Regions from separate parts of the Saccharopolyspora halophila genome, predicted to be linked through region 3. Evidence: riboswitches for the same ligand, from Rfam matches in the RefSeq annotation. Region 3 holds a riboswitch; each other region holds the start of a gene.
What was found. Region 3 has a riboswitch for thiamine pyrophosphate ahead of thiO (glycine oxidase ThiO). Riboswitches for the same ligand answer to the same signal wherever they lie in the genome.
Positions count from the first base shown of each region.

Region 1: another riboswitch for thiamine pyrophosphate. It lies ahead of thiD (bifunctional hydroxymethylpyrimidine kinase/phosphomethylpyrimidine kinase); the one in region 3 lies ahead of thiO (glycine oxidase ThiO).
Region 2: another riboswitch for thiamine pyrophosphate. It lies ahead of ABD289_RS23255 (purine-cytosine permease family protein); the one in region 3 lies ahead of thiO (glycine oxidase ThiO).

Region 1 covers NZ_BAAARA010000013.1:116,376-123,739, forward strand. Annotated here, with positions in the region: gene ABD289_RS18340 (polysaccharide pyruvyl transferase family protein) at 1-389, shown strand, start outside; gene ABD289_RS18345 (hypothetical protein) at 489-899, opposite strand; gene ABD289_RS18350 (TenA family protein) at 1,054-1,767, opposite strand; gene thiD (bifunctional hydroxymethylpyrimidine kinase/phosphomethylpyrimidine kinase) at 1,923-2,720, opposite strand; TPP riboswitch at 2,714-2,810, opposite strand; gene ABD289_RS18360 (hypothetical protein) at 2,938-3,675, shown strand; gene ABD289_RS18365 (hypothetical protein) at 3,911-4,102, shown strand; gene ABD289_RS18370 (AMP-binding protein) at 4,207-5,844, shown strand; gene orn (oligoribonuclease) at 5,973-6,593, shown strand; tRNA gene ABD289_RS18380 (tRNA-His) at 6,704-6,779, shown strand; gene ABD289_RS18385 (L,D-transpeptidase) at 6,940-7,364, opposite strand, start outside.
Region 2 covers NZ_BAAARA010000023.1:50,247-57,610, forward strand. Annotated here, with positions in the region: gene ABD289_RS23250 (family 2 encapsulin nanocompartment cargo protein polyprenyl transferase) at 1-714, shown strand, start outside; gene ABD289_RS23255 (purine-cytosine permease family protein) at 767-2,083, opposite strand; TPP riboswitch at 2,074-2,187, opposite strand; gene larA (nickel-dependent lactate racemase) at 2,429-3,694, shown strand; gene larE (ATP-dependent sacrificial sulfur transferase LarE) at 3,711-4,526, shown strand; gene larB (nickel pincer cofactor biosynthesis protein LarB) at 4,526-5,188, shown strand; gene larC (nickel pincer cofactor biosynthesis protein LarC) at 5,185-6,315, shown strand; gene ABD289_RS23280 (hypothetical protein) at 6,455-6,676, shown strand; gene ABD289_RS23285 (exodeoxyribonuclease III) at 6,711-7,364, shown strand, end outside.
Region 3 covers NZ_BAAARA010000003.1:134,372-141,735, forward strand. Annotated here, with positions in the region: gene ABD289_RS05875 (SIS domain-containing protein) at 122-1,153, opposite strand; gene ABD289_RS05880 (GntR family transcriptional regulator) at 1,464-2,222, shown strand; gene ABD289_RS05885 (S1 family peptidase) at 2,427-3,542, shown strand; gene thiE (thiamine phosphate synthase) at 3,702-4,373, opposite strand; TPP riboswitch at 4,508-4,613, shown strand; gene thiO (glycine oxidase ThiO) at 4,604-5,722, shown strand; gene thiS (sulfur carrier protein ThiS) at 5,719-5,919, shown strand; gene thiG (thiazole synthase) at 5,922-6,686, shown strand; gene ABD289_RS05910 (FUSC family protein) at 6,768-7,364, opposite strand, start outside.

The sequences.
Region 1 (7,364 bases), on a different contig from region 3:
CGGAGCGCGTCGGTTTCGTCGAGGGCATCCCGCGCATCGACCGGGACATCTTCGCCCTGGTCGAGCACGATCTGCCGGGCGCCCGGTTCTACCCGTTCTCGGACATCATGGCCCACGGCCTGCCCGCCGGGCCGGGCCAGAAGTGGATCTCCACCCGGTTCCACATGCACCTGGTGGCCGCCGCGACCGGTGCCGACGGAGTCGCGGTGTCGATCAGCTCGAACTACTACGCCAACAAGCACCGCTCGCTGATCGAGCGCGGCTCCGGGTGGACGCTGAACGAAGACCTCTCGATTCCCGCGCCGCCCACCGGCGGGGGCTACAAGCCCGCCGCACTGCGGGAACTGCAGCAGGGCAAGGCCGCACTGGCCAAGACGATCTACGGCTAGGAACGCCCGAACTCGCGCGGCGTCGCCGGTGGCCGAAGGAACTCCGGCGACGTGTTCCGCACCTGGCATCGCCGGCCGCCCCGCGCCGCCGAGCGGTTGCTACGCGCGGACCTCGGCGTGCCCGGCCTCGGCGATCTCGGCGATGTTCGGGATCACGCCGGGGAGTTCGTCGTCCTCGACCGCTTCGCGCGCCGCCGGGATCTCGTGGACCGCTGAGCCGGATCCCTCGTCCGGCTCAGCCGTTCGCGGTTCACCGCCGGGATCCACGGCCTCCTCGCCGCTGTCGGGTTCGCCAACGCCCTCGGACTCGCCAACACCCTCCGTTGCGGACGAAGACGTTTCAGCTCCCCTTCGACGATCATCGCGCCGGTCGGCGATGTAGAACGGCGCAGCCGCGAGCACCGGCACGAGCATGCCCAGTAACACGATGAGGAGAGAAGTGCCCAACGCCCCGAACTCCGTCCAAATAGGAGTGGATCTAACCTGCAAGTTCCGCCCGTTGAAGAGCATCACACCCAGCAAATCGCTACGCCGTCCCGTTATCGTTATCCACAAGCGACAGTGAGGCGAATCACAACTCGTACAGTGGTCAAACATCAACCGAGAGTGATCACCGATCTCGCTCGAGCGGAGTTCGGCGATCACTCCCCGTGATCAAAATCTGCTACCGGGCGAGGAACTCAGCGGTCGGCCAGGTTTCCTTGACCCACGCGCTGTGCCAGAACATCCACTCGAACTCGGTCGCGCGCGTGAACGCCTCGAGCATCTTGCCCCGGGTCGCCTCGTCCGAGCGCGCGGCGACCTTGTCCACCAGCTCGCGCGCGGACCGCACCGCCGAGGCGAACTCGTCATCGGCGTAGGTCTTGATCCACGCCTGGTACGGGTGCCCCTCGGCGCCACCGGTGGCTTCCAGGATCGTGGCGCCCACGTGCTGGTAGACCCAGAAGCACGGCAGGATCGCGGCCAGCAGCACCGGATAGGACTCGGCGAGCGCGCACGCCTTGAGGTACGACGTGTAGCCCAGGCAGGTCGGCGAGGTCTCGATCCCGGCGGTCTCGGCCTCGGTCAGCCCGAACTCCTCGACGTAACCCGCGTGCAGCCGCCGCTCCTCCAGCAGCGCCGCGTTGGCCGCGCCCGCCAGGAACGCCGCGTCATCGGCATCATCGGACCGGGTCGCCGCCGCGGACAGCGCCTGGGCGAAACCGACCAGGTACCGGGCGTCCTGCACGATGTAGAACGCGAACACGTCGCGCGAGAGGCTCCCGTCGGTGAGCGCCTCGTTGAACGGCAGCTTCAGGATCGCGTCCTGCAGCCGAGCGGTGTGCTGCCACGCCTCGGCGCAGAAACCGCCGGCAGGCGGATCGGGCAACTTGCTCATTGCGGTCCTCCCGGATTCCTTCGTGAACTTGCGCGGTCGACGAACGACGCCACGCGCGAACGCCCGCGATGCCGGATCGGATCGCGGTATCTCCGACGCGCCGGATACCGCCACCCGCACCGCCGCGGTGATCGAGCCCGAAGCGGGCTCGACCCTCACCACCAGGAGTGGAAGTGGTGCACCGGGCCGTGCCCGTGACCGACGTCGAGGCGAGCGGAGGCGCGGAGGGCTTCGGTGAGGTACTGCTTGGCCTCGCCAACGGCCTCGAGCCAGCCCGCCCGCTGCGGGCGCAGGGCCGCGATGGCCGCCGAGAGGGTGCACCCGGTGCCGTGATCGTTGGTGGTGGCGATCCGCTCGCCGGCGAGGAACTCGGACCGCCCGTCGCCGTGCAGCAGGTCGACGCTGTCGGTCCCGTGGAAGTGCCCGCCCTTGAGCAGCACCTGCTTGGCACCCAGCGCGGCCAACCGCTCGGCCTGGCCGGGCATCTGCCCGGACTCGGTGATCTCGGGCTCACCGAGCAGGTCGGCGGCCTCCGGGAGGTTCGGCGTGATCAGGTCGACCCGCGGCAGCAGTTCCTCGCGCAGCGCCCCCACGGCCTCCGGGGCCAGCAGGCGGTCACCGCTCTTGGCCACCATCACCGGGTCCAGCACCACGTGCCGCGGCGAGTAGTCGTCCAGCACGGCGACCACCGCGCGAATCACCTCGGCGTTGGCCAGCATGCCGATCTTGACCGCGTCCACCCGGACGTCGTCGAGCAGCGTGACCAGCTGATCGGTGACGAAGTCGGGCGCCACTTCCTGCACCCGGCGCACGCCGGTCGTGGTCTGCGCGACCAGCGCCGTGATCACCGACATGCCGTAGGCCCCGTTGGCCGAGAACGCCTTGAGGTCCGCCTGAATTCCGGCACCGCCGCTGGGGTCGGTACCGGCGATGGTCAGCACATTGGGGGCCATGATGATGACGTCCCTCCGCTAGTACGAGCTAGGTCAGGTTCGACGGGTCTGTTCTCAGCCAGGACATGCCGGGCACCCCGCGTCGCGTCCCAACCTAGCAACAGCCGGCAAGCCCCCGGGTCCGCGTCGCCGAATCAAGAAAGGCGACCGAACTCACACCCGGTCAGGGCCATCGGCAGGTAAAGCGTCCCTTTTCGACGGACTAACCTGGAAAGCGATGGAAACGACGACCGATGCTCCGAGCTTCGCCCGCGCGCGCCGTCAGCGTCCCGAAGAGGACCCGGCGCAGATCTGGGCCCCGCTGGCGGATCTGACCGAGGCCGCAGCGGCGGCCGCCGGATCGCAGACGGTGGCGATCACCCGCGGCTTCGACCGCAACAGCCGTCTGCGCGCCAAGGCGCTGCGCGACCTGTTGGCAAAACGCGACGTCCCGGCGATCGAGATCACTCCCGCACCGGGCAGTGACCGGCTGGTCGACGGCGTGTCGGTCGCCGCCGTGGTCAACCTGATCGGCGCGGGCTCCTGGCAGCCCTACCGGCTGGCCGCCCAGCTGCAGGTGCAGGTCCTGACGCCCAAGCCGGGCGAGGGCCTGTCCGCCGAGGCCACCCGCGACGTCATCGCGATGGTCGGTGAGTCCGGCGAGCGGGGTGTGGCGCTGTCGCACATCGCGGTGCGCGCCGAGGAGCCGGCCGCGGCCAAGCTGACGCTGTCCTACGAGGGCACCGAGCAGACCATCCCCGGCGGCTGGCTGAGCGCCACCGTGCAGGGCGACGAGCTGCAGGTGCAGTTCGGCGGCACCGATCTGGCCGAGAAGTCGGTGAGCACCCGCGAGATCCGGGCCGAGGCCTCGGACGGGCTGCACCGGCTGGTCCGCGACGAGCTGCCGATCGCCGACTTCGAGGGCGCCGTGACCTTCTCCGCCGAGAGCGGCGGTCTGCGGGTTCGCCCGGTCTGATCAACCTGCTGCGGCAGACGAGTGTGCCCGGTTAACGGTGCTGCTTCGGGGGCGATCTCCCAACGGGGGGATCGCCCCCGAAGCGTTTCGGGGCCCGGGTCCCGTCGGCGCTACCGCGATTCTTCGCGATCGATCCCGCGGCGTGCCGTCATGCGCCCGGTCCCGGTGCGTCCCTCGTTCGAGAAGCGCGCAATCAGCGCGCTAGCGAGGCGAACGGCACCTAGGAGGCTGGACAGTGGGAACCAACGAATGGCACGTCAGCTGCCGCGACGTCGCGGGCAGGCGACGTGACATGTCGGTGTTCGTCGATCAGGGCCAGGTGGTGGTCATCACACCGCCCGGCGAAACCGCGGTAATGTCACCGCTGGAGATCGGCCGCTTGCGCGCCGCCCTGCGGGACGCCGTGGTCACGGCTTCCGAGCACTAGACCACGCGGGCTACGTCACCGCAGCCGCCGCGCGGTCTTGTTACCTCGGGCTCGCACCGGCATTATTTACTCGCGAGTAGATAAGGATGTCGAGAGGTGAGCGAGTGAGCGTCCTGCGGCGGTTGTCCGAGACCTTCCTACGCAGCGCGGGCCCCGCGTTGCACGCGGCATACGTGCTAGTCAGGCAGGGTGTGGTGCGTCCGGTGCGGCCGGACAAACTGGCTCGCATGGCGCTGGCCTACCGGCGCTGGGGCATCACCGTGCCGCTGGGCTTCGCCATCGGCGCGATCCGGCACCCGGACCGCCCGGCGGTGATCGACGAGCGGGGCGCGCTCAGCTACGCCGACCTGTCCGAGCGGACCACCCGCCTGGCGACGGCGCTGCGGGATCGGGTCCCGGCCCGGACCCGGATCGGTTTGCTCGCCCGCAACCACCACGGCACCGTCGAAGTGGTCGTCGCCGCCGCCAAGCTGGGCGTGGACGTGGTGCTGCTCAACGTCGGGCTGAGCACCAAGCAGCTCGGCGATGTGCTCCGCGAGCAGAACGTCGACCTGCTGGTCACCGACGAGGAGTTCGGCGACCACCTGCCCGAGCTGCCCGCCGACCTGGACGTGGTGCTGAGCTGGGTGGAGTCCACCACCGAGCACGACACCCTCGACCACCTGATCGCCAAGACTCCCCTGCGCGGCATCGACAAGCCGCCGCGGCACTCGCGGCTGATCGTGCTCACCTCCGGCACCACCGGCACGCCGAAGGGCGCCCGCAGGCCGGATCCGCCGAGCCTGACCCCCGCCGCCTCGATCTTCTCCCGGGTCCCGCTGCGCGCGGGCGAGCGCGTCCTGATCGAGGCGCCGCTGTTCCACACCTGGGGCGTGGCCGGATTCCAGCTCTCGGCCGTGCTGGGTGCGACGCTGGTGCTGCGCCGCCGGTTCGACCCGCAGGACACGTTGCGCACCATCGAGCGCAACCGGGTCGGCGCCATGTGGGCGGTGCCGGTGATGCTGCAGCGCATCCTCGACCTGCCCGACGAGCAGCGCGCCGCGCACCGGCTCGATTCGCTGCGCATCGTGGCCAGCAGCGGCTCCGCCCTGCCCGCCGACCTGGCCACGCGATTCCAGCGCACCTTCGGCCAGGTGCTCTACAACCTCTACGGCTCCACCGAGGTCTCCTGGGTCAGCGTCGCCCAGCCCTCCGACCTGCGCGCCGCGCCCTCGTCGGCGGGCAGGCCCCCGTTCGGCACCACCGTCCGGATCCTGGACGAGGACGGGCGGCCGGTACCGCAAGGCGAGCCGGGCCGGATCTTCGCGGCCAACAACATGATCTTCGACGGTTACACCAACGGTGCCAGCCGGGAAAGCCGCGACGGCCTGATGTCCACCGGCGACCTCGGTCGCTTCGACCGCGCCGGACGGTTGTTCGTGGTCGGGCGCGAGGACGACATGATCATCTCGGGCGGCGAGAACATCTACCCCAAGGAGACCGAGGACGTCATCGGCGCCATGCCGGAGGTGGCCGAGGCCGCGGTCCTGGGGGTCGACGACGAGGAGCTGGGGCAGCGCCTGGCGGCCTTCGTTGTCCTGCGCGAGCAGGCTTCGCTGGAGGCCGACGACATCCGCAACCGCGTCCGCGAGCGCATCACCAAGTTCGCCACCCCCAGGGACGTCGTCTTCCTCGACGAGCTTCCCCGCAACCCCACGGGCAAGGTGGTCCCCCGAGAGCTGCACCCCCACCTCAACAAGTGAGGTGACAGTTTTGCCTAAAACTGTCCGGGCAGAACGGACATGGTCTCGGTGCGGTTTTAGGCAAAACTGTCAGTTCGCCGGGTCGAGGGGTGCCCTGCGGGGCGGGTCGAGGGGTTAGGCTGCTTCGGGTGAACGACCGTCTAGTGTGGATCGACTGCGAAATGACGGGGCTCGACCTCGGCAAGGACGCGTTGATCGAGATCGCCGCCCTGGTCACCGACGCCGACCTCAACATCCTCGACGACGGCGTGGACATCGTGATCCACGCCGACGACGAAGCCCTGGCCGGCATGCCCGAAGTGGTGCGGGACATGCACGAGCGCTCCGGGCTCACCCAGGAGGTCCGCGAGTCCGCGGTGAGCCTGGAGGAAGCCGAGCAGCGGGTCCTGGACCACATCCGGCAGTACGTGCCCGACGTGCGCTCCGCGCCGCTGGCGGGCAACTCGATCGCCACCGACCGCGGCTTCCTCTCCCGGGACATGCCGAAGCTGGACGAGCACCTGCACTACCGGATGGTCGACGTGTCCTCCGTCAAGGAGCTGTGCCGCCGCTGGTACCCGCGGATCTACTACGCGCAGCCGGAGAAGGGCCTCGCGCACCGCGCGCTGGCCGACATCCGCGAGTCCATCCGCGAGCTCGCCTACTACCGCCGCACCGCGTTCGTCCCGCAGCCGGGACCGAGCAGCGAGCAGGCACAAGCCGTGGCTCGGGAGCTGATCGACGGCGACGAGCCGGAACAGGACCACTGAGCAGCTGAAATCCGAAAATCAGGGCCGGTGCGAATCCCGTCCGGGGCACGCGTTAAGATAGATCTGTTGCTCCGGGCGGCCTCGGTGAGAGGCTGACTCGAGCGGCCGAGGTGGGTGTAGCTCAGTCGGTAGAGCACTGGGTTGTGGTCCCAGGAGTCGCGGGTTCGATTCCCGTCACTCACCCCAAGGCAGAAAGGCCCCGCTCCTTCGAGCGGGGCCTTTCTCGTTCTTCGCCCTTCCTCATGAATGAAGGCTCCTCCCCGGCTGGGAGAGGAGCCTTCATCGATCTCGCGGTCGCGGCGATCTCAGGCGCGGCGGCCCGCACCGCCGCGCAGGGCGGGCCCGATCACCGGTTTCCCGCCTTCCACTGGCTCCACGGGATCTGCCAGTCGCCGAATCCGTCCCAGGACCTCAGGTCCGGCCCACCGGAATTGGTGATCTCGACGACATCGCCCTTCTTGACCAGGTTGTAGATCCACTCGGCGTTCTCGTTGCTCATGTTGATGCACCCGTGGCTGACGTTGCGGTGTCCCTGGTCGGCCACCGACCACGGCGCGGCGTGCAGGAACTCGCCGCCGTTGGAGATCCGCACCGCCCATTCCACCTCGGTCCGGTATCCCCCTTCGTCGACGGGCAGCCCGTAGGTCGAGGAATCCATCATGTACTTGCGGTGATGCGCCATGACCACGTGAACGCCGTTGTTCGACGGGAAGTCCGGCTTGCCGAGCGAGACCGGCATGGTGCGGATGATCTTGCCGTTCTTCTCCACCG
Region 2 (7,364 bases), on a different contig from region 3:
ACCCGCAGGCACCGGCCGACGGCGTGGACGGTCTTCGGCAGTTCCACGGCGATCCTGGCAGGCGACGCGCTGCTGATCCTGTCGGCCGACGTGCTGGCGGCGTCCCAGCACCGGGAGTCGGACACCGCGATCCGCACGCTCAACAGCGCGGTGTTGAGCCTGATCGATGGGCAGACCGAGGACATCGACTTCGAGGAGCGCGGCGATGTCGGCCCCGAGGAGTGCCAGCGGATGGCCCGCAACAAGACCGGCGCCCTGCTGGGCACCGCCTGCGCTCTCGGCGCGCTCTACGGCGGGGGATCGCCCGAGCAGGTCACCCGGCTGCGCGGTTTCGGGGAGCACCTCGGGCTCGCCTTCCAGCACGTGGACGATCTGCTGGGGATCTGGGGCGATCCGGCCACCACCGGCAAGCCGGTCTTCAACGACCTCCGGGTCCGGAAGAAGACCCTGCCGGTGGTCTCCGCGCTCAGCTCGGCGACCTCGGCGGGCCATCACCTCGCCACCCTGTACCAGCGAGATCGTTCGCTCAACGACGCCGAACTGGCCAGGGCCGCGGACCTCATCACCGAGGCGGGCGGGCAGGCCTTCAGCCGCCACCAGGCCGACAGCCTGCACGCGGCGGCGCTCAACGACCTGCGCTCGTGCCAACCGGAGCCCGAGGCGGCCGAGGAGCTGCGCGCCCTGTCCAAGCTGATCACCCGCAGAGATCGCTGATCAGGCGCGCTCGCGCCGAGCCGGGTTGCCGGTTCGGCGCGAGCGCGCGGATTCATCGGCGCCGGGACAGCAGTCCGATGACGCCCGCGACGACGGCCGCGACCACGAAGGACGTCAGCGCCGCGCTCATCCAGGTCGGCACCGCGAAACCCAGGGACGCGCGGAGATCGGTCCAGAAGGTGCTCCAGAAGCCGAGTTCTCCCGGGTTGATGAACTGGAACGCGGCGAAGCCGAGGAACCACGCGAAGAGCATGCCCCGGCGGGACGGGGCCTCGGCCGAGACGTCCCACTCCCGCCTGCGGGAGTTGCCGAAGTAGTCGACGGCCAGCACGCCGAACATCGGCACGAACACCGAGCCGATCAGCAGCAGGAAGTTGGAGAACTGCTCGATGTCGATGGTCAGCGCGCCGATGGTGCTGACCGCACCGACGATCAGGCTCAGCACTCGGCGATCGGTGCTGGGCCGCAGGTTCTGGATGGACACCGCGGTCGAGTACGTGTCGGCGAAGGACTGGTCGACCTCGCGCAGCACCAGCACCGCGAAGAAGACCACGCCGAGCGGCACCGCCAGCAGCGGGTCGAAGGCCTGATCGCCGTTCCAGGCCACCAACGCCAGCCCGAGCAGACCCAGCAGGTAGCAGGCGATCTGGGTGATCGAGTAACCCACGGTCGCCGCGGCGAAGGCTCCCTTGGCCGAGCGCGCGTGCCTCGAGTAGTCCGAGGCCACGGGCAGCCAGGACACCGCCACCGCCAGCGCGGCGTCCGCGCCGGGCCAGAAGCCCTCCCAGGAGCCCTCGTGCATGGCGGGCAGCGGGTGTCGCAGCAGCTGCGCGAAGAAGTAGGCCATCGCGATCAGCACCGCGATGCTCACGTAGCGCCGCAGGATGCGCAGCGCGCCCAGCGGACGCAGGGTCAGGGCGGTGGTGACGACGCCGCCGATCAGGACGTAGAGCCAGTGTGGGCCACCACCGAACAACGCCTCCGCGCCCTGGGCGATGACCAGCAGTTCGAACATCCCCCAGCCGACCAGCTGCAGGATGTTGAGCGCGGTCGGCACGTAGGACAGCCGGGTGCCGAACAACCCGCGCAGCAGCATCATCGACGGAGCGCCGGTCCGGGCGCCGGGGATGGCCGCGATGCCGACCATGATGCTGCCCAGCACCGTGCCGACCACGGTCGCGGTGATCGCCGCGGCCATGGACAGCTGGGGCACGCCCGCAGGCGCCAGCACGGCCAGCGCACCGGAGAAGCCCAGCAGGCTCACGCCCAGGTTGCCCCAGAACGCGCTCTGGTCCAGCACGCCAAGCGTTTTGGGCGCCGGTTCGTTCAGGGTGTGCGGTACTTCGGAACGTTCGGCGTCAACCGCCATCAACAGCTCCCTACGCCGGCATTATCCGGACAGGTTCGGCGGTCGGTGGCGCGCGATCTGCCACCCTCTCAGCCCGGTACGCCCGAGCTCCCGCGTCGATCAGTCGCGCTGACCCTACCCGAACGGGTGAGGCGCGGTTCAAGCCCGCTTGGCCGACCGCCGGCCCCGGGACAGCGGGCCGGGCAGGCACTATCACTCCGAACAGGGCGCCGGGCCCCCTGGTGACCACCGGAAATCTCTCTTCGCGAGGGATGGGAACGACCGGTCCGCGCGGTTAGAGTCCGGTTGGAGCACTTCGATGAAGAGGGATTGCGATGCGCCTGTTCCGCGACCGGGTGGCCGCTCGTGGCTGACCAGTTGAGCGTCCGGCTCGCCTACGGCGAGCGAGGCCTGCCGGTGGAGTTGCCGCGCGAGCGGACCACGGTCGTCGCGCCGCGGTTCCGCCCCGGCGCGCCCGACGAGTTCGAGCTGCTGCTGCGCGCGCTGCGCGAGCCGGTGGCAGGTCCTCCGCTGCGCGATCGCGTCCGGCCCGGTCAGCGCGTCGCGGTCTCGCTGTGCGACAGCACCCGTCCGCAACCGCGGCACCTGATGATCCCGGCGCTGCTCGCCGAGCTGGACGGCCTGATCCGGCTCGAGGACGTCGTCCTGCTGGTGGCCACGGGGACGCACCGCGCCAACACCGATGCCGAGCTGCGCGCGATGCTCGGCGACGAGATCGTCGATCGCGTTCGGGTGGTCAACCACGACGCCCGCGACGACTCATCGCTGGTCTGGCGCGGCGAGTTCGGCGACGGAGTTCCGGTGTGGCTCAACCGCGAATGGGTCGAGGCCGACGTCCGCATCACCACCGGCTTCGTCGAGCCGCACTTCTTCGCGGGGTTCAGCGGTGGCCCGAAGCTGGTCGCGCCCGGACTCGCCGGACTGGGGACCGTGCTCACGCTGCACGACGCGGCGCGCATCGCGCATCCCGACGCGACCTGGGGTGTCATCGAGGGAAACCCGGTGCACGACGACGTGCGCGCGATCGCCTCGGCCACCGGAGTCGATTTCGCCTTCGACGTCATCCTCAACCGCGATCACGAGATCATCGAGGCCTTCGGCGGGGACCTGCTGGCGATGCACCGCTCGGCGTGCGCGGCCGCGCAGCGGCTGGCGATGCAGCGAGTCCCGGAACCCTTCGACGTCGTGGTCACCACCAACTCCGGCTACCCGCTGGACCAGAACCTCTACCAGGCGGTCAAGGGCATGTCCGCGGCGGCGAAGGTGGTCAAACCCGGCGGGTTGATCATCTGCGCGGCCGAGTGCCGGGACGGGTTCCCCGATCACGGTTCGTTCCGCGAGGTGCTGGCCTCGGCGGAGTCCCCGCGAGGGCTGCTCGCCGACATCGAGGCCCGCGCCAACACCGTGCCGGACCAGTGGCAGGTCCAGATCCAGGCCAAGATCCAGAGCAAGGCCCGGGTCGCGGTGCACAGCGAGCACCTCGACCCGGAGCAGCTGCGCAGCGCGCACCTGGCGCACTGCCCCGACGTCGCGGAGGCCGTACTTGCCGAAGGCCCGAACGCGCGGGTGTGCGTGCTGCCCGAAGGACCGCAGACCATCCCGCACCTGTAGTGGAGAGGAGTGAGCCGTGACCGGATTGGACCGGCTGCGCGCGCGCATCGCCGAGGAGGAAGCCCTGGTGATCGCGTTCTCCGGAGGCGTGGACTCGGCACTGCTGGCAGGCGTGGCGCACGAGGTGCTCGGCGCCCGGATGCTCGCGGTCACCGCGGTCTCACCCAGCCTGGCGAGCGAGGAGCGCGCGCAGGCCAAGGAGTTCGCGCGCGAGCGCGGGATGCCGCACGTCGAGGTCTGCACCGACGAGGCCGAGCGGCCCGAGTACGCGGCCAACGACGGCAACCGCTGCTTCCACTGCAAGTCAGCGCTCTTCGACGCGCTGGAACCGCTGGCCGCCGCGCTGGGCGCGGGCATCGCGCTGGGCACCAACCTCGACGACCTCGGTGATCACCGACCGGGGCAGCGCGCCGCCGCGCAGCGCGGGGTGCTGGCCCCGATGGTCGACGCGGGGCTGAGCAAGGACGAGGTCCGCGCGGCCAGCGCGCAGCTGGGTCTGTCCACTGCGGACAAACCCGCGGCGGCGTGCCTGGCTTCTCGGGTGGCTTACGGCGATCCGGTGACCCCGGAGGTGCTCGCCCGCGTCGAGCGCGCCGAATCCGCCGTGCACGCACTGGGTTTCACCGTCTGCCGGGTGCGCGCGCACGCTCAAGGCACGGTCGCGCGCCTGGAGGTGCCCGCTGATCACATCGATCACGCCGCGTCCCGGCACGCCGAGCTCGACGACGCCGTTCGCGAGGCCGGTTTCGAGTTCTGCGCGCTGGATCTCGCGGGCTTCCAGAGCGGGCGGATGAACGTGCTGCTGGAACTCCTGCCCTCGAGGACGGCGTGATGAGCGGATTCACCGATCTCGGCTACGCGCGGGTCGACACCGACCGGGAATCCCGGCAGGGACTCCCCGAGGTCGTCTACGGCCCCGGCAAGCAGCCCGCGGAGATCACCGGCATCGTCACCGAACTGCTCGGCCGCAGCACCGGGCCCGTGCTGGTCACCAGAGTCGAGCCGGACGTGGCCGCGCAGGTGCGGGTTCCCGGCGGCACCTACGACGAGACGGCGCGGTTGCTGGTGTGGCGTCCGGCCGCGCCGGGATCGTTCCGGGTGTGCGTGGCCACCGCGGGCACCTCGGACTGGCCGGTCGCCGCCGAGAGCGAAGCCGTCGCCTCGGCGATCGGCCTGAGCACGACCGTGGTGCGCGACGTCGGCGTGGCCGGCATCCACCGGCTGATGGCCGCGCAGGACGACCTGGCGCAGGCCGATGCGGTGATCGTGGTCGCGGGAATGGAAGGCGCGCTGGCCAGCGCCGTGGGCGGGCTGGTGGCCTGCCCGGTGATCGCGGTTCCGACCTCGACCGGCTACGGCGCCGCGATGGAGGGCGTTACCGCCCTGCTGGCGATGCTCACCTCCTGCGCGGCGGGCCTGACCGTGGTCAACATCGACTCCGGTTTCTCGGCCGCGATGGCCGCGCACCGGCTGGCCGCGGTGGCGCACCGGTGATCCTCTGGATCAACCCGGCGACCGGGGTTTCCGGCGACATGCTGCTGGGCGCGCTGCTCGGGCTCGGCGCCCCGCTGGACCGGGTGCGCGCGGCGATCGAGAGCACCGGGCTGACCGGCTGGTCGCTCTCGGCCGAGCGCGTGCAGGTCGACGGGATCGCCGCGACCAAGGCCGTCGTCGAGGTCGACGACGACGCCACCGAGCGGCACGCGGGCGAACTCCTGGAGCGAGCGGGACGCGCCCCGGAACCGGTCGCACGACCGGCCATCGAGGCGATCCGGGCCATCGCCGCGGTCGAGGGCGAGCTGCACGACCGGGATCCCGAGCACGTCCACCTCCACGAGATCGGCGGCCTGGACACCGTCGTCGACACCGTGGGCGTAGCCGCCGCCGCGCACGAGCTGGGCATCACCGAGGTGCGCTCGGCACCGATCGCGCTGGGCAGCGGAACCGTCCGCTGCGCCCACGGCGTGCTGCCCGCCCCGGCCCCGGCCGCGCTGCGGCTGCTCGAAGGCGCGGCGGTCATCGGGGCGGACCTGCCCGGCGAGACCGTCACGCCGACCGGCGCCGCGCTGCTGCGGGCGCTGGGCACCCGCTACGACCCTCCCCCGGCGATGACGCTCGGGGCCACCGCCTACGGCGCGGGGAACAAGCGCTTCGAACAGCGCCCCAACGTGCTGTCGGCCTCGCTCGGCGAGCCCACCGCGCCGAGCGAGCCGATGCTCGTGCTCGAGTGCACTGTGGACGACATCAGCGCCGAAACCCTCGGCTACGCGCTCGATCGGCTGCTGGAAGCGGGTGCCGCCGATGCGTGGATCAGCGCGGCGACGATGAAGAAGTCGCGCCCGGGGCACGTGCTGCACGTGCTGTGCCACCCGGTCGATCGGCCCCGGCTGACCGAGCTTGTCCTGGCCGAGAGCGGAAGTCTCGGCCTCCGCACCTACGAGGTCGCCAGGACCGCGCTGCCGCGACGGACCAGCACGGTGGAGGTCGGCGGGTATCCGATCCGGCTCAAGCACGGCCCGCACCGGAGCAAACCCGAGCACGACGACGTCGCGGCCGCGGCCCGCGCGCTCGGACTTCCGCTGCGCGAGGTCGCCGAGCGAGCCATCCGTTCCGCCGACTGAACGCTGGGCCACCTGGTCATACCGGCGCTCGCCGGATCGGACTAAAACGATCGGGTGACGGCGGGAACCAAACGCGAATGAATTTGTTCCTATGGGCAGAAGACATTGCGGCGAACGCCCAATCGTGGAGGTCCATTCGATGCAGCAACACGTGTACGCCGAGTTCATCGGCGGCCCGGAAGACGGCCGCTCGTTCATCGTCCCGGCGCAGAACGCCGATTTACCGATGGGGGAGTTCACCTTCCCGTCCCCGCGCGACGGTGAGGCCCCCTGCACCCCGTGCGCCCACTACAACCTCCGCGACCAACGCCCCGACGGCGTGTGGCGCTACCAGTACGCAGGCGAGCGTCTGAGCCCCTGACCTGGTCGTCGGTGCCGTGTGCGAAGCTCGCGCCATGCGGATCGCCACCTGGAACGTCAACTCGGTCGGAGCCCGGCTGCCCAAACTGCTGGACTGGCTGGGCACGGCCGAACCGGACGTGCTGTGCCTGCAGGAGCTCAAGTGCGCGGAGGACGCCTTCCCGTACGACGAGGTCGGTGAGCTGGGCTACGAGGCCGCAGCGCACGGGAACGGGCGCTGGAACGGCGTGGCGATCCTCTCCCGCGTCGGGCTCGATGAGGTCCGGCAGGACCTGCTCGATCAGCCGGGATTCCAGGCCGACGGCGCGATGTTCGAGACCCCGGAGCCGCGCGCGATCGCCGCGACCTGCGGTGGAGTCCGCATCTGGTCGGTCTACGCGCCCAACGGCCGCGAGGTCGGCCACCCGCACTACCAGTACAAGCTGCGCTGGCTCGACGCGCTGCGCGCCACTGCGGCCGAGGAGCTCGGCGCCGCCCGCCCGTGGGCGGTGCTGGGGGATTTCAACATCGCGCCGAACGACGAGGACGTCTGGGACATCGCCGCGTTCGAGGGGCACACCCACGTCACCGACGAGGAGCGCAAGACGCTCACCGCGCTGACCGACACCGGGCTCGGCGAGGTCTACCCGCGCGCCCTGAAGTACGACGTGCCGTTCACCTACTGGGATTACCGGGCGCTGCGATTCCCG
Region 3 (7,364 bases):
CCCGAGCTCCTCCGCCGGGTTGCCGCACGGCTCCTGGTGGCATACATCAGGAGCGGCGCTCGGAGCCACGGAGCCGACCAGGTTCTGCTGCCCGCCGAGCAAAGCACTTCCCGAACACGCCCTACGTGGTCTTGGTGACCTTGTTCAGCCCGCGCGGCGAGTCCGGGTCGAAGCCCCGGGCCAGCGCCAGTCCCAGGGCCAGCTGCTGGACCGGCAGGACTTCCAGGACCGGGCTGACCTCCTCGGCGCAGTCGGGCAGCGGAATGCGGTGGGCGGCGGCCGAGTGCGCGGCGCCCGATCCGATCGCGCAGATGTCGGCGCCGCGCGCGTGCACTACGTCGAGCACCTCGCGGATGGACTCGCCGCCTCGGCCGTTGCTGTTCAGCGCCAGCACCGCGGTTTCCTCGTCGACCGCCGCGACCGGGCCGTGCAGCAGGTCGGCACCGCTGTAGGCGCGCGCGGAGAGGTAGCTGGTCTCGGCGAGCTTGAGCGCGGCCTCCTGCGCGGTGGCCAGCGAGTAACCGCGCCCGGTGGTGACCATCCGATCGGCGAACCGGTAGCGCTGCACCGCCTCGTCCACCGCGCCGCGCTCGGACAGCGCCGCGGTGGCCAGCTCCGGCAGCGCCCTGGCCCGCGTCCCGTCCCCGCCGCGGATCGCGTCGACCAGCAGGTACAGCGTCAGCAGCGTGGCGCTGTAGGTCTTGGTCGCGGCCACCGCCTGCTCCTGCCCGGCCCGGATGCCTAGCGACAGCTCGGCGGCCTCGGCCAGCGGCGAGGAGGTGTTGTTGGTGATCGCCGCGGTCAGCGCGCCGCGCTCGCGGCCGGACTCGGTGACGCGCAGCAGGTCGGGGGAGCCGCCGCTCTGGCTGACCGAGATCAGCAGCACGTCGGTGAGGTCGGGCCGCGCGCCGTAGAGCGTGGTGGTCGAGGGCGAGACCAGTCCCACCGGCAGCTCCAGCAGTACCTCGATCAGGTACTTCGCGTACAGCGCCGCGTGGTCGCTGGAACCGCGGGCCGCGAGCAGCGCGAAGCGCGGCTTCCGCCGGGCGATGACGCCGGCCACCTCGGCGATCTCGTGCTGCGCGGCCAGCAGGTCCGCGAAGATCGCGGGTTGCTGGTCGATCTCGTCGGTCATGTGCTTGCCAGCGGGCATGGGTGTCCCTTCTCCGTAGAGGTTCAGACCAATCCTACGGGTGCGCGCGCTGCGCTCTCCTCGAGTTCAACAACGCCCACGCCCCGGGTTCGAGGGAATACCGGCAAAATTGTGGTGCGCGACACCCTGCGTCAAGTGCAAGTGGCGCTAGTGTGCACGCACATCGGAGACTGACGTGATCACCGAGCGTCGGCGACCCGGGGCGTTGGTCCGGCGGACGCCTTCGGGCATGCTCGGCGGCCAGGCGGCATGTCGCCTCAGGGCAGGCGGCACGATCGGCGTTCGCAGGTTGCGGCGGCAGGAGGAACGGATGCTCGACACGACCGCGCCCGGCGGCGGTACGGACTCGCAGGGGCGTGCGCCTCGAGAGCCGAAGTACTGGGGGCTCAAGCAGCACCTGCTCGACCTCCTGCGGTCGATGCCGCCAGGAACCCCGATCCCGACCGAGCGCTCGCTCGCCTCCGAGTTCGACGTCTCCCGCACCACGGTGCGCCAGGCGCTGGCCGAGCTGACCGTCGAGGGCAGGCTGCTGCGGGTGCAGGGCAAGGGGACCTTCGTGGCCAAGCCCAAGGTCGCCCAGCGCCTGCAGCTGAGCAGCTACACCGAGGACATGCGCGCCCAGGGCCGCCAGCCCGCCTCGCGACTGCTCGCCGTCGTCGAGGAGGCCGCCGACGAGGAGCTCGCGGTGCTGCTGGGCACCAAGGCCGGTTCGGCCGTGCTGCGGCTGCGCAGGTTGCGGCTGGCCGACGGTGAGCCGATGGCCATCGAGACCACCCACCTGCCGCTGGGGCGCTTCCGCGGGCTCACCGCGAAGCTGGAGTCCGGCGGTTCGCTGTACGAGGTGCTGCGGGAGGGCTACGACCTCCAGCTCGGGCACGCCGAGGAGACCATCGAGACCGCGCTGGCCAGTCCGGAGGAAGCCGAGCTGCTCGGCGCCGACGTGGGTCTGCCGATGCTGCTGCTGTCCCGGCACTCCTTCGACGCCGAGGGAAATCCCGTGGAATGGGTGCGATCGATCTACCGCGGTGATCGCTACAAGTTCGTCGCGCGGCTCAACCCGCCGGACTGAGGCGGTTTCCGGCGCGGGCCCATCGCGCCGGAATATATCTGGCGAAAATTGTGAACAGCCACCGAATTTCCCGGTAAACGTGAAGTTTTCGGGGACGTTTCGGGCATATTGGGCTGAATGTTGGATGGTTTTTCCCAGAGGGATTTCGATACTGGATCGGCGACGGGATCTAGAGATCCAGGTCACATCTTAGGGAGATGCCAGATGACAAGCAGATTCGCGGCTCGTATGGCCGGAACCGTGCTCGCCACCGCAGGAACGGTCGTGGCCCTGACCATGCCGGCCACTGCCGCCCAGCAATCCCACGAACAGCCGGACACCATGTTGGGCGCGATGCAGCGCGACATGGGCCTGACCAAGGAACAGGCGCAGGAGCGCATCGCCAGGGACAACGCGGCGTCGCGCACCTCGCAGAACCTCGAGAACGAGCTCGCAGGCGCCTACGGCGGGTCCTACATCGACCAGGCGACCGGTGAGCTCGTCGTCGGCGTGACCGATGCGGCCAAGGCCGACGAGGTCCGCGCCGCCGGTGCCCGCGCCGAGCGGGTCACCTTCTCCGAAGACCGCCTCAACGGGATCGTGGAGCGGCTCAACGCCGCGCAGGAGCAGGCTCCCGAGGCGGTGACCGGCTGGCACGTCGATCCGCAGCAGAACGCGGTGGTCGTGACCGTCAAGCCGGGTTCCGCGCCCGAGGCGACCCGGTTCGCCGAGGCCAACGGTGCCGCCGCGGCGATCGATGTCGTCGAGTCCGCCGCGCAGCCGCGGACCTACGCGGACATCGTCGGCGGCAACGCCTACACCATCGACAACAGCGCCCGGTGCTCCATCGGCTTCGCGGTCAACGACGGGTTCGTGAGCGCGGGCCACTGCGGTGACGTCGGGTCGAGCACCTCCGGCCCGAGCGGCACCTTCGCCGGCTCGTCCTTCCCGGGCGACGACTACTCCTACGTCCGGACCGGCTCGGACGACACCCCGCAGCCGTACGTCAACACCTACGGCGGCCAGCGGGCCGTCACCGGTTCCTCCGAAGCCGCGGTCGGTGCGTCGATCTGCCGCTCCGGCTCCACCACCGGGTGGCACTGCGGCACGGTCGAGGCCAAGAACCAGACCGTGCGGTACTCCCAGGGCACCGTCTACGGCCTGACCCGGACGGACGTCTGCGCCGAGCCGGGCGACTCCGGTGGCTCGTTCATCTCGGGCAACCAGGCCCAGGGCATGACCTCGGGTGGTTCCGGTGACTGCACCTGGGGCGGCACCACCTACTTCCAGCCGGTCAACGAGGCACTCTCCGCCTACGGGCTCAGCCTCGTGACGCAGTGACGCGTCCCGTCCCCGCGGTGGTCGTGCGGGACTGACCGAACCCGGCACGCAGTCCGGCCGCGGCGCCGATGCGGCCACCCGCGCGGTCCCGCCGCACCGGACGACCCGTCCGAGACGACCCCCGGAGCCCTCGCTCCGGGGGTCGTCTCGCGTTCGCGGTCAGAGCAGGCGTTCGCGCAGCGCTGCCGCGGCGGCGCGCGGGTCCTCGGCCTCGGTGATGGCGCGGACGACGACGACGCGCTCGGCGCCCGCGGCGACGACCTCGTCCAGGTTGGTCGCGTCGATGCCGCCGATGGCGAACCAGGGGCGGCCGTGGCCCGCGTGCTCGGCCGCGTGGCGCACCAGCTCCAGGCCCGCGGCCTCGCGGCCGGGCTTGGTGGGGGTGGTCCAGGTCGGACCGGTGCAGAAGTAGTCCACGCCCGCTTCGGTAGCGGCCGCGTCGGCCTGGACGACGTCGTGCGTGGAGCGGCCGATCGCGACCTCGTCGCCGACCACCTTGCGGGCCTGCTCGACGGGCAGGTCGTCCTGCCCGAGGTGCAGCACGTCGGCTTCGGCGGCCAGCGCCACGTCCGCGCGGTCGTTGACCGCCAGCAGCGCGCCGTGCCGCACGCAGGCATCGGCCAGCACCTCGAGGGCGGCCAGTTCCTGCCGGGCTTCCAGCGGTGCCCCTTCCGGCCCCTTGTCCCGCAACTGGATGATGTCCACCCCGCCCGCGAGCGCCGCGTCGGCGAACTCCGCCAGGTCACCGCGCTCGGCGCGCGCGTCGGTGCACAAGTACACCCGAGCCTCGGCGAGCCGGCTCCGGATTCCAAACCCATCCATTCCAGGCATGCCCCAACCCTAGCCTTCCGCGCCGGTGGCTTCCGGCTCAGCGACCCCCAGCGCGTCGCAGGCGCGCTCCGGCCGGAGTGAGCGGGGAAACAGGCTGCTCGGTGACGGGTGATCTGCGGGCGGGTACCGTGGACGGCGGTGAGCACGGGAGCCCGGCTACCGGGCTGAGAGGGGGCGCAGGCCCCGACCGTCGAACCTGAACCGGGTCATGCCGGCGCAGGGAGCGTGGAGTGTCTGAACAGCGTATTGAGCACGTCGCCGTGGTGGGCGGGGGAGTCATCGGCCTGTCCATCGCTTGGCGGGCCGCCGCGGCCGGATATCGGGTGCGGCTGATCGACCCGGAGCCCGCGTCCGGCGCCTCGCACGTGGCGGGCGGGATGCTGGCGCCGCTGGCCGAGGCCTGGCCGGGCGAGGAAGAACTCCTGGAGCTGGGGTCGACGTCGTTGAACCGCTGGCCGGAGTTCGCCGACGAGCTGGCCCGCGCCGCCGGGCGCAGCTCCGGGCTGCGTCGCGAAGGCACCTTGATGGTCGGGGTGGACACCGCCGACCGCGCGGAGCTGGACAACGTCGCGGGCCACCTGTCCGACCTGGGCCGCAGCGTGAACCGGCTGACCGGCCGCCAGGTGCGCAAGCTGGAGCCGTCGCTGGGCCCCGCGGTGCGCGGGGGTCTCGACGTGCCCGGCGATCTCGCGGTGGACAACCGGGTCGCGCTGGACGCGTTGTGCGCGGCGGCCACCGCCGCCGGCGTGGAGCTCGTCCCGGCCAGGGCCACGCGCGTGCGGCCGGGCGCGGTCGAGCTCGAAGGAACCACCGTGGACTGCGATGTCGCGGTGATCTCCGCGGGCGCGCACTCCGGTCCGCTGCATCCCGCGCTGGGCGATCGAATCCGCCCGGTCAAGGGCGAGATCCTGCGGCTGTGCAGGCGCGCCACGGCGCTGCCGCCGCCGACCAGGACCGTGCGCGGTCCGGTGCACGGCCGACCGGCCTACCTGGTTCCGCGCGATGACGGGGGACTGGTGCTCGGGGCCACCCAGTACGAGGTCGGCTTCGACACCGAGGTCACCGTCGGCGGGGTCCGCGACCTGCTCGCCGACGCCGAAGCGGTGATGCCGGGGATCGCGGAGTACCAGCTGGTCGAGGCCACCGCGGGGCTGCGGCCCAGCACCGAGGACAACCTGCCGATCATCGGCAGCCTGGAGCCCGGAGTGCTGGCCGCGACCGGCCACCACCGCGGAGGTTTCCTGCTCACCCCGGTCACGGTGGACGCCGTGCTGGCGATGCTGCGCGGCGAAGAACCGGAACCGCTGATCAAGGCAACCGATCCGAGCCGATTCGGAGGACAGCAGTGAACGTCGTCATCAACGGCGACGCCAGGGAGGTCGCCGCCGACGCCACGCTCGCGTCGGTGCTGCAGGACTTCGGCGTCGCCGAACGCGGGGTCGCGGTGGCCGTGGACGGCGCGGTCGTGCCGCGCGCGTCGTGGCCGGACACCGCGCTGCGCCCCGGAGCCACCATCGAGGTCCTCACCGCAGTCCAAGGAGGGTGAACATGGACGACCCACTGGTGATCGCCGACCGCGAGTTCGGTTCGCGACTGATCACCGGGACCGGAGGGGCCGCCAACCTCTCGATCCTGGAGCGCGCGCTGATCGCCTCCGGTACCGAGCTGACCACGGTGGCCATGCGCCGCGTCGACGCCGAAGGCGGTACGGGCGTGTTCGACCTGCTGCGCAGGCACGGCATCGAGGCGCTGCCGAACACCGCGGGCTGCCGCACCGCCGCCGAAGCGGTGCTGACCGCGCAGCTGGCCAGGGAGGCGCTGGAGACCAACTGGATCAAGCTCGAGGTCGTCGCCGACGAGGACACGCTGCTGCCGGACCCGGTCGAGCTGCTCGACGCCGCCGAACAGCTCGTCGACCAGGGCTTCGTCGTGCTCGCCTACACCAACGACGACCCGGTGCTGGCTCTCAAGCTCGAAGAGGTCGGCTGCGCGGCGGTCATGCCGCTCGGCTCGCCGATCGGCACCGGCCTGGGCATCCGCAACCCGCACAACATCGAGATGATCGTCTCCCGGGCGTCGGTGCCGATCATCCTCGACGCGGGCATCGGCACCGCCTCCGACGCGGCGCTGGCGATGGAGCTCGGATGTTCGGCGGTGCTGCTGGCGACTGCGGTCACCAGGGCCCAGGATCCGGAGCGGATGGCGATCGCGATGCGCTCGGCCGTCGAGGGCGGCCGCCTCGCCTCCCAGGCCGGGCGGATCCCGCAGCGGTTCTGGGCGCAGGCCTCCAGCCCGGGCAAACCGATGGGCTGAGCAACCGGCGGGCTCAGCCGGAACCGGCCGGGCGGAAGGAGTGTTCCGCCCGGCCGGTCGTCGTGGACCGCTCGCCCCGGATCAGCGGATGTGCAGGCGTTCCGGGCGCAGGAACGTGATCGTGTAGCTCTTCCACGGGTTGGTCAGGCCGAACGCTTCGTCGATGGCCTGGCGGGCGTGCAGCGCGTTCTCGACCAGCGAGCTGGCCAGCAGCTCGGAGGCCACGGCACTGCCGGTGGGGATGTCCGGGATCTTGGCCGTGGGCTTGCCGCCCAGCAGGTCGTCCACCGCGCGGAGCGCGGGAACCGCGACCATGCGCTCCGCGGCGGGCCGGAAGGCGAGGGTCGACACGTCCTGGCGGAGCGCGTCGAGGGCGATCGCGGCGTTGCGGGTGGCGCGGTCGTCGTCGGTCTCCTCGCCGGTCCCGTCCAGCAGCGCGGGCATCCCCAGCAGGTCCTGGGTGCGACGCAGCGCCAGGACGTCGGCGGCCTGCAGGGCCGCGGGCAGGTCGGCGCCCTGACCGGAGGCGCGGACGCTGCGCATCAGCTCGGAGACCGCCCAGACCGTCGAGCGCACGGACCCGCGCACGTCGGGCAGGATGCTGCTGGGCAGCACCAGGTAGCTCACGTAGCCCACGCACAGCGCGATCGCCGCGCCGACCGCGGTGTTGGCCGCGAA